DNA from 2 places in the Staphylococcus sp. Z5-21 genome. Region 2 is predicted to be linked to the other one. Evidence: a T-box and tRNA genes for the amino acid it is inferred to sense, from the RefSeq annotation. Region 2 holds a T-box; the other holds one or more tRNA genes.
The links. A T-box is a leader RNA that pairs with one kind of tRNA and senses whether it is charged. The one in region 2 lies ahead of leuS (leucine--tRNA ligase), so its partner is inferred to be a tRNA-Leu.

Region 1 (7,875 bases), 190 kb from region 2:
ACACACGATATCTATGTGAATTTAGAAAATGTGAGTTACATGGATTCAACAGGATTAGGTTTATTTGTAGGTACATTAAAAGCATTAAACCAAAACGATAAAGAATTATATATATTAGGTGTTTCAGATCGAATAAGTCGTCTTTTTGATATAACTGGATTAAAAGATTTGATGCATGTTAATGAAGGAACGGAGGTCGAATAACATGCAATTTAAACAAGATTATATAGAAATGCGTTTACCAGCATCCGCAGAATATGTAAGTTTAATTCGTTTGACATTATCAGGTGTATTTTCAAGAGCAGGTGCGTCATATGATGATATAGAAGATGCTAAAATTGCTGTCAGCGAAGCAGTGACTAATGCAGTGAAACACGCTTATAAAGATGATTACAATCAAGTGGGGATGATTAATCTTTGCTTCGAAATCTTCGATGATAAAATTAAAATTATTATTTCTGATCAAGGTGATAGTTTCGATTATGAAGAAACAAAAGCAAAATTAGGACCATATAAAGAAAATGAAAACATAGACTTCCTTAGAGAAGGCGGTTTGGGTCTGTTTTTAATTGAATCTTTAATGGATGAGGTTACAGTTGATAAACAATCAGGTGTGACAATCAGTATGATAAAGTATATTAAAAAAGAGCAGGTGCGAAATAATGGCGAGAGAGTCGAAATCAGTTAATGATGTATCACCTGAACAAATAAACCAATGGATTATGCAGCATCAAAACAATGAAAATACAGATGCACAAGATCAACTTGTAAGACATTATAGAAAGTTAATCGAATCCTTGGCATATAAATATTCTAAAGGTCAATCTCATCACGAAGACCTCGTTCAGGTCGGTATGGTTGGTTTAATCGGTGCAATCAATCGATTTGACTTGTCCTTTGATAGAAAGTTTGAAGCCTTTTTAGTACCAACTGTGATTGGTGAGATTAAACGCTATTTGCGTGATAAAACATGGAGTGTTCATGTACCTAGAAGAATCAAAGAAATTGGACCACGAATTAAGAAAGTTACAGATGAATTAACAAATGAACTCGAACGTTCACCTTCTATTACTGAAATTGCAGATCGATTAGAAGTGAATGAAGAAGATGTGCTTGAAGCAATGGAAATGGGTCAAAGCTACAATGCGTTGAGCGTAGATCATTCTATTGAAGCAGATAAAGACGGTTCGACTGTAACTTTACTAGATATCATGGGTCAACAAGATGATAATTATGATTTAACAGAAAAAAGGATGATATTGGAAAAAATACTTCCAATACTTTCAGAACGAGAAAGACAAATTATTCAATGTACTTTTATTGAAGGTTTAAGCCAAAAAGAAACAGGAGAACGAATTGGCTTAAGTCAAATGCATGTATCAAGATTGCAGAGAACAGCGATTAAGAAATTACAGGAAGCAGCAAATAAATAAATTGAATATATAGACAAGGCAGATTTCGAATTTTATGGAATCTGCTTTTTTAATTGTATTGATGATTCTGAGAGAGTCATGTAATACAGATATGTTAAAATGTATTTATTAACAAAATAATATTACATAATGATAAGCGGAGGATTTCATGGATAGTAATTTAATTCAATCAATCAGAGATAAATATAGCTTCACAACCAAGCAAATTAATGCTGTTTTATCTTTATTAGAAGATAAAAATACAGTACCCTTTATAGCTCGTTATAGAAAAGAGCAAACAGGTGGTTTGGATGAAGTAGAAATTAAACAAATTGATGATGAATATCAATATATGGTAAATCTACAGAAGAGAAAAGAAGAAGTTATTAATAATATCGAAGAACAAGGCTTATTAACTTCGGATTTGAAAAGTGATATTTTAAAACAAACAAAATTACAAAGAGTAGAAGATTTATACAGACCGTTCAAACAGAAAAAGAAAACAAGAGCAACTGAGGCAAAACGAAAAGGATTAGAGCCATTTGCGCAATGGTTACAACAAACAAATATAGACACATCTGTTGAAACGAAAGCACAACAATTTATTAACGATGAAGTCACAAGTGTAGAAGATGCAATCAAAGGCGCTCAAGATATCATTGCAGAAATTGTTTCAGATAAACCTATATATAGAAGTAAAATACTTAAAGATACATTTCAACAGGGCAATATTATAACGCAAAAGAAAAAGCATGCAGAAGATGAGAAAGAAATTTTTTCTATGTATTATGATTATACCGAACCGATTAAAAAAATCGCCAATCATCGAGTGCTTGCAGTTAATCGTGGTGAAAAAGAAAAGGTTTTATCAGTTAAAATAGAAATGGATATACAAGGGATAGAAAATTTTATTAGAAGCAAAGAAATATCATCTGAACATAATGGTACCTATGTCATTATAGATGCTATTAAAGATAGTTTGAAAAGATTAATCATGCCATCGATCGAAAGAGAAATAAGAAGTGATTTAACTGAAAAAGCTGAAAATCATGCAATCGATGTATTTAGTGAAAATTTGAGAAACTTGTTATTACAACCACCTATGAAAGGAAAGCAAATACTTGGTGTTGATCCCGCTTTTAGAACAGGTTGTAAACTTGCAGTCATTAATCCATTTGGTACATTTGTAGCTAAAGGAGTCATGTATCCTCATCCTCCAGTAAATAAAAAAGAAGATGCTGAAAAAATATTTGTGGACTTCGTTAAAACATATGATGTCGAATTAATAGCTATCGGTAATGGTACAGCGAGCCGTGAAACTGAACAATTTGTTGCTTCAATGATACAAGAACACCAATTAAACGTTCAATTTATCATTGTTAATGAAGCGGGGGCATCTGTATACTCTGCATCGGAAGTGGCAAGAAATGAATTCCCAGATTTTCAAGTTGAGGAGCGTAGTGCTGTTTCGATAGGTAGAAGAGTACAAGATCCATTGAGTGAATTAGTGAAAATAGATCCAAAATCTATCGGCGTTGGTCAATATCAACATGATGTTAACCAAAAGTCATTAGAAGGTGCATTGTCATTTGTTGTTGAAACTGCGGTTAACCAAGTGGGGGTTGATGTGAATACTGCTTCACGTTCATTACTACAATATGTATCAGGTTTAACACCCACAATTGCACAAAATATTATAGATTATAGAGAAGAGAATGGTGCTATAACGCATAATAAAGAAATTGCTAAAGTTAAAAGATTAGGTGCGAAAACATTTGAACAAAGTATTGGATTTATGAGAATCGTAGGTGGTAAAGAACCCTTAGACAATACTTCGATTCATCCAGAAAGTTATAATGTAGCAAATCAATTATTAACTGAAATTGAAATGACTACACATGATTTAGGAACGGAAAAACTTAAACTTGCCTTGAACAAAATTGATATTGTAGCAATGGCAGAAAAGTTAAATATTGGTCAACCGACACTTGAAGATATTATTAACTCATTGATTGCACCTAATAGAGATCCAAGAGATGAATTCGAAACTCCTATTTTAAAATCTGATGTACTATCTATTGAAGACTTAACTAAAAACATGAAACTTAGTGGGACTGTAAGGAACGTGGTTGATTTTGGTGCATTTGTAGATATTGGGGTAAAACAAGATGGACTCGTACACATATCAAAGCTTGCTAAGAAGTTTGTTAAAAACCCAATGGATATTGTAAGTGTTGGTGATATTGTAGATGTATGGATATTAGATATTGATGATAAAAAAGGTAAAGTATCATTAACAATGATTGATCCAAATGGATAACAGTGCATTACAAAAATTAACAGAGACAATCTCGTTAAAGTATTTTAAAATGCCATTTAAACATAAAGCATATTTCAATAAGCGTTTAAGAACGACTGGTGGTCGCTATTTATTAAGTTCACACAATATAGAAGTGAATGAAAAGCAATTTGCTAAGTTTGGTGAATCAGCTATCATTGATATTATTAAGCACGAATTATGTCATTATCATTTGCACTTACAGAAGAAAGGATACAAACATAAAGACAAAGATTTTAAACGTCTGTGCCAACAAACAGGTGCACCTAGATTTTGTTCTGCAATTGAAAAATATGAAGATCGAGTTAATTATATATATCAATGTCAAAAATGTGCGTCTAGATTTCCAAGAATAAGAAAAGTCGATACAAATAAAATGGTTTGTGGAAAATGTAATGGAAAACTGAAAGAATTAAACAACTAATATACTTATAAATAATGAACGCCTATCGATAATTTAGTCGAAAGGCGTTCATTATTTATATATAGAATGTATTTTATGGAAGATTTTTAGCAATGATTAAGGGAAAAATAGAGTATTTTGTGTGTACTTTCACCAAATTAGAGAGTTTAATTAATTAATCTTGTTAATTTACTCTTTTTAGTTTTGTTTATTCATTGACGATGAGCGAAATATATTATATGATATTAAACGTTGCGAAATTAATAGCAACTTTGGTTAAGGAAACATTAATTTTGTTAAATACAATTTAAAAAGTTGTTGACAAATAATTAAGAATATATTACAATGTTATTTGTTACTTAATGAACGAGAAACAAATTGACCGTTTGGCTAAGCGGCCGTGGCGGAACGGCAGACGCGCTAGGTTGAGGGCCTAGTGGGAGTATTCCCGTGGAGGTTCAAATCCTCTCGGCCGCATCAAATACCTTTAATGAATAAATATGCGGGTGTAGTTTAATGGCAAAACCTCAGCCTTCCAAGCTGATGTTGTGGGTTCGATTCCCATCACCCGCTCCAATAGAAATTTAAATGAACATTGAAAACTGAATTGCAATATGTCAACGTTAATTCCGAACACAACATTAAATTGTTGGTTCAAAACAAGTGTTAGAGATAACACAAATTAGTATTTTATGAGCTAATCAAACATCATAATTCATTTATGGAGAGTTTGATCCTGGCTCAGGATGAACGCTGGCGGCGTGCCTAATACATGCAAGTCGAGCGAACAGATAAGGAGCTTGCTCCTTTGACGTTAGCGGCGGACGGGTGAGTAACACGTGGGTAACCTACCTATAAGACTGGGATAACTTCGGGAAACCGGAGCTAATACCGGATAACATTTGGAACCGCATGGTTCTAAAGTGAAAGATGGTTTTGCTATCACTTATAGATGGACCCGCGCCGTATTAGCTAGTTGGTAAGGTAACGGCTTACCAAGGCGACGATACGTAGCCGACCTGAGAGGGTGATCGGCCACACTGGAACTGAGACACGGTCCAGACTCCTACGGGAGGCAGCAGTAGGGAATCTTCCGCAATGGGCGAAAGCCTGACGGAGCAACGCCGCGTGAGTGATGAAGGGTTTCGGCTCGTAAAACTCTGTTATTAGGGAAGAACAAACGTGTAAGTAACTGTGCACGTCTTGACGGTACCTAATCAGAAAGCCACGGCTAACTACGTGCCAGCAGCCGCGGTAATACGTAGGTGGCAAGCGTTATCCGGAATTATTGGGCGTAAAGCGCGCGTAGGCGGTTTCTTAAGTCTGATGTGAAAGCCCACGGCTCAACCGTGGAGGGTCATTGGAAACTGGGAAACTTGAGTGCAGAAGAGGAAAGTGGAATTCCATGTGTAGCGGTGAAATGCGCAGAGATATGGAGGAACACCAGTGGCGAAGGCGACTTTCTGGTCTGTAACTGACGCTGATGTGCGAAAGCGTGGGGATCAAACAGGATTAGATACCCTGGTAGTCCACGCCGTAAACGATGAGTGCTAAGTGTTAGGGGGTTTCCGCCCCTTAGTGCTGCAGCTAACGCATTAAGCACTCCGCCTGGGGAGTACGACCGCAAGGTTGAAACTCAAAGGAATTGACGGGGACCCGCACAAGCGGTGGAGCATGTGGTTTAATTCGAAGCAACGCGAAGAACCTTACCAAATCTTGACATCCTTTGAAAACTCTAGAGATAGAGCCTTCCCCTTCGGGGGACAAAGTGACAGGTGGTGCATGGTTGTCGTCAGCTCGTGTCGTGAGATGTTGGGTTAAGTCCCGCAACGAGCGCAACCCTTAAGCTTAGTTGCCATCATTAAGTTGGGCACTCTAGGTTGACTGCCGGTGACAAACCGGAGGAAGGTGGGGATGACGTCAAATCATCATGCCCCTTATGATTTGGGCTACACACGTGCTACAATGGACAATACAAAGGGCAGCTAAACCGCGAGGTCATGCAAATCCCATAAAGTTGTTCTCAGTTCGGATTGTAGTCTGCAACTCGACTACATGAAGCTGGAATCGCTAGTAATCGTAGATCAGCATGCTACGGTGAATACGTTCCCGGGTCTTGTACACACCGCCCGTCACACCACGAGAGTTTGTAACACCCGAAGCCGGTGGAGTAACCATTTATGGAGCTAGCCGTCGAAGGTGGGACAAATGATTGGGGTGAAGTCGTAACAAGGTAGCCGTATCGGAAGGTGCGGCTGGATCACCTCCTTTCTAAGGATATATTCGGAACATCTTCTTACGAAGATGCAGGAATAACATTGACATATTGTATTCAGTTTTGAATGCTCATTGGAGTATTCATTGCATTATTTTGTACATTGAAAACTAGATAAGTAAGTAAAATTTATGATTTTACCAAGCAAAACCGAGTGAATTAGAGTTTTTTAACAAGCTTTGAATTCAAAAAGAAATAATCGCTAGTGTTCGAAAGAACACTCACAGATTAATAACATTTTGGGTTTTCAACCGACTTGTTCGTGTTGAAAGTCAAAAAAGATTAAGTTATTAAGGGCGCACGGTGGATGCCTTGGCACTAGAAGCCGACGAAGGACGTTACTAACGACGATATGCTTTGGGGAGCTGTAAGTAAGCTTTGATCCAGAGATTTCCGAATGGGGAAACCCGGCACGAGTTATGTCGTGTTATCGATATGTGAATACATAGCATATCTGAAGGCAGACGCGGAGAACTGAAACATCTTAGTACCCGCAGGAAGAGAAAGAAAAATCGATTCCCTGAGTAGCGGCGAGCGAAACGGGAAGAGCCCAAACCAACGAGCTTGCTTGTTGGGGTTGTAGGACACTCTATACGGAGTTACAAAAGAACAGACTAGACGAATCATCTGGAAAGATGAATCAAAGAAGGTAATAATCCTGTAGTCGAAAGTTTGTTCACTCTTGAGTGGATCCTGAGTACGACGGAACACGAGAAATTCCGTCGGAATCTGGGAGGACCATCTCCCAAGGCTAAATACTCTCTAGTGACCGATAGTGAACCAGTACCGTGAGGGAAAGGTGAAAAGTACCCCGGAAGGGGAGTGAAATAGAACTTGAAACCGTGTGCTTACAAGTAGTCAGAGCCCGTTAATGGGTGATGGCGTGCCTTTTGTAGAATGAACCGGCGAGTTACGATTTGATGCAAGGTTAAGCAGTGAATGTGGAGCCGTAGCGAAAGCGAGTCTGAATAGGGCGTTGAGTATTTGGTCGTAGACCCGAAACCAGGTGATCTACCCATGACCAGGTTGAAGTTCAGGTAACACTGAATGGAGGACCGAACCGACTTACGTTGAAAAGTGAGCGGATGAGTTGTGGGTAGCGGAGAAATTCCAATCGAACCTGGAGATAGCTGGTTCTCTCCGAAATAGCTTTAGGGCTAGCCTCAAGTGATGATTATTGGAGGTAGAGCACTGTTTGGACGAGGGGCCCTTATCGGGTTACCGAATTCAGACAAACTCCGAATGCCAATCAATTTAACTTGGGAGTCAGAACGCGGGTGATAAGGTCCGTGTTCGAAAGGGAAACAGCCCAGACCACCAGCTAAGGTCCCAAAATATATGTTAAGTGGAAAAGGATGTGGCGTTGCCCAGACAACTAGGATGTTGGCTTAGAAGCAGCCATCATTTAAAGAGTGCGTAATAGCTCACTAGTCGAGTGACACTGCGC
Region 2 (7,875 bases):
TCATTCTGATCTTCCTATCTCAAATTAAATTTTACACTCGTAATCTTAATAATAACGTGATAGCTACTTTTTTTCAAAACTATATTACTATAAAATAACACTATACGCTTATGGGAGGCAATAAAATGTATCAAACAATTATAATCGGTGGCGGTCCTAGCGGGCTAATGGCAGCTGCTGCGGCAAGTCTCAATAATCATAATATTTTATTAATTGAAAAGAAAAAAGGACTCGGTCGTAAATTGAAAATTTCTGGAGGCGGACGTTGCAACGTAACAAATCGCTTACCTTATGATGAAATCATCAAAAATATACCTGGTAATGGGAAATTTTTATATAGCCCTTTTTCTGTTTTTGATAATGAATCTATCATCCATTTTTTCGAATCTAGAGGCGTTCTTTTAAAGGAAGAAGACCACGGTCGTATGTTCCCCGTCTCTAATAAAGCACAAGATGTTGTTGACGCACTCATCAATACTTTGCAACAGAATAACGTAGAAATAAAAGAAGAATCCACTGTATCATCAATTGAATACACGGACCAACATACTTTCACCGTAACATTAAATGATCAGCAACAATTTTCAAGCAATAGTTTAATTATTGCCACCGGTGGCACAAGCGTCCCTCAAACTGGTTCAACAGGTGATGGTTATAAATTTGCCGAACACTTGGGACATTCCATTACTGAATTATTTCCAACTGAAGTACCCATCACTTCTTCTGAAACATTTATCAAAAACAAACGTCTCAAAGGTTTGAGTTTAAAAAATGTTGCGCTATCCGTTTTAAAAAAGAATGGTAAAACACGAATCACACATCAAATGGATATGTTATTCACTCACTTTGGAATTAGTGGACCCGCTGCACTAAGGTGTAGTCAATTTGTATATAAAGAACAAAAGAATCAAAAAAAACAAGATATTCAAATGCAACTGGATGCCTTTCCTGAACTTACCAAAAATGAACTCGAACAAAAGATTAGACGTTTGTTAGAAGAAACACCTGATAAATTTGTTAAAAATAGTTTGCATGGCTTAATTGAAGAGCGCTATTTGTTATTTTTAATTAAGCAAGCCCATATCTCAGATGATTTAACAGCGCACCATATTGCCAACGCACAAATTAATCAACTTGTAGAATTATTAAAAGGATTTACCTTTACGGTTAACGGCACACTTTCTATTGAAAAAGCCTTCGTTACAGGAGGTGGTGTTTCATTAAAAGAAATACAACCCAAAACAATGATGTCTAAGTTTGTACCTGGTTTGTTTTTATGTGGTGAAGTACTGGATATCCACGGTTATACAGGTGGATATAATATCACAAGCGCCCTTGTCACAGGTCATGTAGCTGGCACTAATGCAAGCCTTTTCTAAATTGATTATATATAGTAAAAGATAACATTGAAATCCAATAGTTTCATTAATATTTGATAAAGTAGCAGTGCATCATTCACTGTAAAGCCATTACTATATGGACAAATAAAGCATTATAAATAAACTGTTGATTACCTTAAGAAAGCCGAGACATATGCTTATGTCTCGGCTTTTAATTAACTACTTATTTTATAATTAAATACTTTTAATATCTAAACCTTCATCACCAAATTCATCCATACCACCTTCAACATTCACTGCATTCACGCCATTTTGTTCAAGGTATTGAACGACTTGCGCACTTCTGCCACCGGCTTTACAGATAATATAATACGTTTCATTATCATTAAAATAGTTTAGATTATCTGGAATACTATTCATTGGAATGGTTTCAGCACCTGGAATGATACCCATCGCTGTTTCTTGATCAGTTCTAACGTCCACAATGTTAACTGGGTTTGCATCCAAAATTTTCTCTTTTAGTTCAGTTACTGTGATAGATTCCATAATTAATTCCTCCTGTGTTTATTTAGCAACGATATTAACAAGTTTTTTAGGAACTGCAATAACTTTTTTAATATCTTTACCTTCTATTTCAGATTTAACATGTTCATTATCTAGTGCGATTTGCTCCATTTCTTCTTTCGCAATATCTTTAGATACATTAATTTTAGCACGCACTTTACCATTTACTTGTACGACAATCTCAATTTCGTCATCAACAAGTAACGCGTCATCGTAGGATGGCCATGGTTGATAAGTGATTGTTTCATCATGGCCTAAACGTGACCACAATTCTTCAGATATATGAGGTGCAATCGGCGCTAGCATTTTAATAAAGCCTTCGATATATGGTTTATAAATTTCTTCCGCTTTATAACAATCATTAATAAATACCATAAGTTGACTAATCGCTGTGTTAAAGTTAAGCGAATTGTAATCTTCTGTAACTTTTTTCACTGTTTGGTGATAACTCTTATCTAAAGCCTTACTATGATTGTTTACCACTTTATTAGAAATTGAACCATCTTCTGTAATTAATAAACGCCAAATCCTATCTAAGAAACGTCTCGAACCATCTAAACCATTTTCGCTCCAAGCGATAGCGGCATCAAGCGGTCCCATAAACATCTCATATAAACGTAACGTATCCGCACCATGAGATTTTACAATATCATCTGGATTAATTACATTACCTTTAGATTTACTCATTTTTTCGTTACCTTCACCCAAAATCATACCTTGGTTGAATAACCTTTGGAATGGTTCTTTTGTTGGTACCACACCTAAATCAAATAATACTTTGTGCCAAAATCGTGCATACAATAAATGTAATACAGCATGTTCTACGCCACCAATATACAAATCTACAGGCAACCAATGTTTTAATTTTTCAGGATCTGCTAACATTTGCTCATTGTCTGGATCAATATATCTTAGATAATACCAACAGCTACCTGCCCATTGTGGCATCGTATTTGTTTCACGACGGCCTTTCATACCTGTGGCTTCATCGACAACGTTTACAAATTCATCAATATTCGCTAACGGTGATTCACCTGTCCCTGACGGTTTTATTTCATCAGTTTCTGGTAAAAGTAATGGTAGTTCATCTTCAGGTACTGTCGTCATTGAGCCATCTTCCCAGTGAATAACTGGAATAGGTTCGCCCCAATATCTTTGTCTACTGAACAACCAATCTCTAAGTTTGTAGTTTACTTTACGCATACCGGCATTTTTATTTTCTAACAATTCAATCGCTTTTTCTATAGCTGCTTCATTGTATAATCCGTTTAGTTCACCAGAATTAATATGCGGTCCGTCGCCAGTGTAGGCTTCCTTGCTCATATCTCCGCCTTCGATGACTTCTATAATTGGTAAGTCAAATGTTTTAGCGAATTCATAATCACGCTGATCACCACTAGGTACAGCCATGACCGCACCAGTACCGTAAGTGGATAGTACGTAATCTGCAATCCATATTGGTACTTGTTGCCCTGATAATGGATTAACAGCATATGCACCAGTGAATACACCAGACTTTTCTTTTGATAAGCCAGTACGTTCTAAATCAGATTTCTTAGCCGCTTCTTTTTGATAAGCTTCTACATCATCTTTATTATCTTCCGTAGTAATCAAATCTACAAGCTCGTGTTCTGGGCTAAGCACTAAAAATGACGCACCGTATATTGTATCAGGTCTAGTAGTAAATACTTCAATTTGCTCATTATAATCTTTCACATCAAATGCCACTGATGCACCTTCAGAACGGCCAATCCAGTTACGTTGCATATCTTTCAATGACTCTGGCCAGTCTAATTCATCTAAATCTTCTAACAATCTGTCTGCATATTCGGTAATTTTAAGAACCCATTGCTTCATTGGACGTCTATATACAGGATGGCCGCCACGTTCTGATACGCCATCAATAACTTCTTCATTCGATAATACCGTACCTAATGCTGGACACCAATTCACAGCCACTTCATCTACATAAGCTAAACCTTTATTATATAATTGTATGAAAATCCATTGTGTCCATTTGTAGTATTCAGGATCTGTCGTATTCACTTCTCTATCCCAGTCATAACTGAAACCAAGTTCTTTTATCTGACGCTTAAAGGTCTGAATATTTTCTTTAGTGAACTCTCGTGGATCATTACCTGTATCTAATGCATATTGTTCAGCTGGTAAGCCAAATGCATCCCAACCCATTGGGTGTAATACGTTATAACCTAACATACGTTTATAACGAGAGATGATATCTGTAGCAGTATACCCTTCTGGGTGACCAACATGCAGGCCTGCTCCTGATGGATAAGGGAACATATCTAAAGCATAAAATTTCTTTTGCCCTAAATTGTCGCTCGTTTTAAAAGTTTTATTTGCTTCCCAATAGTCCTGCCATTTCTTTTCAATTTCATTATGACTGTAATTCACTACTTTTCCTCCTATTCAATAAAAAAACACCCCAAACTATTATTTAATTACAAAGGGACGACTTTCGCCGCGGTACCACCCAAATTCACATTAAATGTGCACTCATTTTAACTAATAGTAAGAGATGTCATAAATTATCTTTAAGTCCTGGTAAGTTCACTTTAACTTAACACTAGGTTCCACCAACCCTAGTTCTCTGTAGATAAGTTTTAAAGTTACTACTCCTATACATTACTAATAATATTTGAAATAACTATTTATTTCAAGAGTAAAACCTGATTTAACAGGAAACATACTTATTTACTACATATGATAAGCATGTATAACTAAAAAATAAATTATTATATAAATTAGTGAGACAGAGACCAACGTTTTTCACAGTGATTTCATAGACCCACGCCCGCAAGGATAATTAAGGTTCATGCTTATACAAAAGGCACACTTCTGTACAAAGCGCTGACGATACATTGACTGCCAATTGAAAACGAGCCTAAGATATTTATTTATATCCCAGACTCATCAGATATCTTACGTATCTTTTGGTAATTTTTTATCGTATATTAACAGGAATACCAGTGCAATAAGTAATAATACAATCATACTTAAAAACATAGCTTGCATATTAAACGAATCTACAACAACACCGCCAATTAATGGTCCAAAAGCTTTTCCCACAGTTGCAGCAGAATTAACATAACCTTGGAATGAACCTTCTTTCCCTTTAGGCGCTAATTGATTCGCTATTGTTGGTACGGCTGGCCAAACAAACATTTCTCCTAAAGTAAGTATAATCATAGCTACCATGAAAATTGAAAATTGTTCAGCAAAACTTGTCACAAAGAAAGAGAGAATAAAGATGACAATCCCAACAAGCATTTGATATTTTAGGTTTCCTTTTAACAATCTAATGACAGGTAAGATTAAAGGTTGCGCAACTAAAATCATAATGCCGTTAACTGTCCATAACAGACTGTACTGACTCATTGAAATATTGATTTCTTGAGTAAACGAAGCTATCGTACTTTCCCATTGAATATAAGCAATCCAACAAATACTGAACATAACGCATAATAACGTTAGCGCTATAAACTGTGGTCTATATGCTTTAGATAAAAGACTCATTGCATCCGTTGATTTCACTTTAACATCTAAATTAATTTTGAATTGTGTCACGGCTACAATTGCAAATGCGACATACATTAATAAGTTCGCTATAAAAATATAATTAAAACTTAATTCTGCTACAAATCCACCTGATGCAGCACCAATGGCTACACCTAAATTTTGAGCCAAATAAATTGCATTAAAAGTTTGACGACCACCTTGTGGCCACACGGCGCCAGCCAATGCATAAATTGCTGGAACAATCATACCGCCACCAAATCCTAGTGCTACTAGCCATACAGCATACCATGGCCAACCATGGAAAAAATTAAGCAGTGTTGTACTCATTAAACAAATTACTGTTCCTATAATAATAGTACGATAACCACCTAATTTATCAAAAAGCATGCCCCCTAATAAGTTACCTATGACCATGCCAAATGAATTGATCATTAGTACTAATCCGGCGATAGTTAGACTTTTATCTAATTCTTCATTCATATAAATTGTATTTAATGGCCATAAGAAACTTGAGCCTGTGATATTTAATGCCATACCAATTACTAGCCACCACACTGATTTAGGCATATTCATAACATTAAGCTCCTTTCTACATCAAAATTTCTTATTTTACTTTAAACACTATATCATTAAAATATGTTAAAATCTTTAACTAGAATGAATTTAGAAAGGAAAATGTTATATGGGACAATTCTTCCCTTACGCATTCGAGAATAAAAGATATCATACATGGAATTATCATTTAAAAAATAAATTTGGACAAAAAATATTTAAAGTTGCAATTGATGGAGGATTTGATTGTCCAAATAGAGATGGTACCGTTGCACATGGTGGCTGTACATTTTGTTCAGCAGCTGGTAGCGGTGACTTTGCAGGTAATCGTGTAGATCCAATCGATGTACAATTTAAAGAAATAAAAGATAGAATGCATGAAAAATGGCACGATGGCCAATACATCGCCTACTTCCAAGCTTTTACAAATACACATGCACCCGTAGAGGTATTGCGTGAAAAATATGAAACTGCATTGAAAGAGCCTGGTGTAGTTGGTTTATCCATAGGTACACGTCCAGACTGTTTACCTGATGATGTAGTCGAGTATTTAGCAGAATTGAATGAACGTACTTACTTATGGGTTGAACTAGGTCTTCAAACAATACACCAAGAAACATCTGATTTAATCAATCGCGCACATGATATGAAAACTTATTATGAAGGTATTGCCAAACTACGCAAACATAATATAAACATTTGTACGCATATTATAAATGGTTTACCTGGTGAAGATTATAATATGATGATGGAAACTGCACGAGAAGTCGCTCAAATGGACGTACAAGGTATAAAAATACATTTACTTCACCTATTAAAAGGAACGCCAATGGTTAAGCAATATGATAAAGGCATGCTAGAATTTATGTCACAAGATGAATACACTAAATTAGTGTGTGATCAGTTAGAAATCATACCAAAAGAAATGATCGTTCATAGAATTACCGGTGATGGTCCAATCGATTTAATGGTAGGTCCTATGTGGAGTGTTAACAAATGGGAAGTTCTCAATGAAATTGATAATGAACTTGCTCGCCGAGATTCATACCAAGGAAAATATTTTGAAAGCACAGTTAAGTCATGAAACTTGAACGCATTCTCCCTTTTGCTAGAACATTAATTCAACAACACGTATCAGATGACAGTATCGTGATCGATGCTACATGCGGTAACGGTAATGATACACATTTTCTTGCCCAACAAGTTCCAAACGGTAATGTCTATGCTTTTGATATACAAGATGAAGCTATTAAGCAGACACAACTTAAGATTCATGATTTTAACAATGTCACTATCGTTCAAGATAGCCATGCAAATATCCAATCATATATTCCAAATTATCAACAAGGTAAAATTGACGCAGCGATTTTTAACTTAGGTTATTTACCAAAAGGAGATAAATCCATTGTTACACAAGCCGAAAGTACAATTGCTGCCATAAATGCAATATTTAATATTTTATCCATAGAAGGCATCATTATTCTTGTTATTTATCATGGCCATGATGAAGGCAAATTGGAGCGAGATGCTATTCTAGATTATTTGGAACAATTCGATCAAAATAAAGCACATATTCTAAAATATCAATTTATCAATCAACAAAATAATCCACCATTTATTTGTGCGATAGAAAAAAGATAAATTCTATCATTTAGTTTTCCTAAAGCACACGCTTTAAAAATAAAAAAAGCTGCCAATAAAAGTATTTAAACTTTGTTGGCAGCTTTTTTGTGTAAATTACACTGTAAAATTCATAATTCCTATAGATTTAAGATAGATTTAAGACTGTTTTGAATAGTAGATGAGTTAGAATCAATTTCTTCTTTAAAAAAGTTTAAAAGACTTTCCCTTTGATCTTTTAAATCTTCATTAAAATGGA

Region 1: it has a tRNA-Leu gene. The T-box ahead of leuS (leucine--tRNA ligase) is inferred to sense a tRNA for this amino acid. The anticodon was not compared.

Annotation. Positions count from the first base shown of each region.
Region 1 is NZ_CP096462.1:850,434-858,308, forward strand. It holds gene M1D64_RS04115 (anti-sigma factor antagonist) at 1-204, shown strand, start outside; gene rsbW (anti-sigma B factor RsbW) at 206-688, shown strand; gene sigB (RNA polymerase sigma factor SigB) at 663-1,433, shown strand; gene M1D64_RS04130 (Tex family protein) at 1,582-3,732, shown strand; gene M1D64_RS04135 (SprT family protein) at 3,725-4,174, shown strand; tRNA gene M1D64_RS04140 (tRNA-Leu) at 4,548-4,630, shown strand; tRNA gene M1D64_RS04145 (tRNA-Gly) at 4,656-4,729, shown strand; rRNA gene M1D64_RS04150 (16S ribosomal RNA) at 4,872-6,424, shown strand; rRNA gene M1D64_RS04155 (23S ribosomal RNA) at 6,709-7,875, shown strand, end outside.
Region 2 is NZ_CP096462.1:1,043,429-1,051,303, reverse strand. It holds gene M1D64_RS05280 (putative polysaccharide biosynthesis protein) at 1-4, opposite strand, end outside; gene M1D64_RS05275 (BaiN/RdsA family NAD(P)/FAD-dependent oxidoreductase) at 126-1,379, shown strand; gene M1D64_RS05270 (rhodanese-like domain-containing protein) at 1,575-1,886, opposite strand; gene leuS (leucine--tRNA ligase) at 1,905-4,319, opposite strand; T-box leader at 4,370-4,560, opposite strand; gene M1D64_RS05260 (MDR family MFS transporter) at 4,848-6,017, opposite strand; gene mnmL (tRNA modification radical SAM protein MnmL/YtqA) at 6,127-7,080, shown strand; gene mnmM (tRNA 5-(aminomethyl)-2-thiouridylate-methyltransferase MnmM) at 7,077-7,637, shown strand; gene M1D64_RS05245 (transcriptional regulator, SarA/Rot family) at 7,757-7,875, opposite strand, start outside.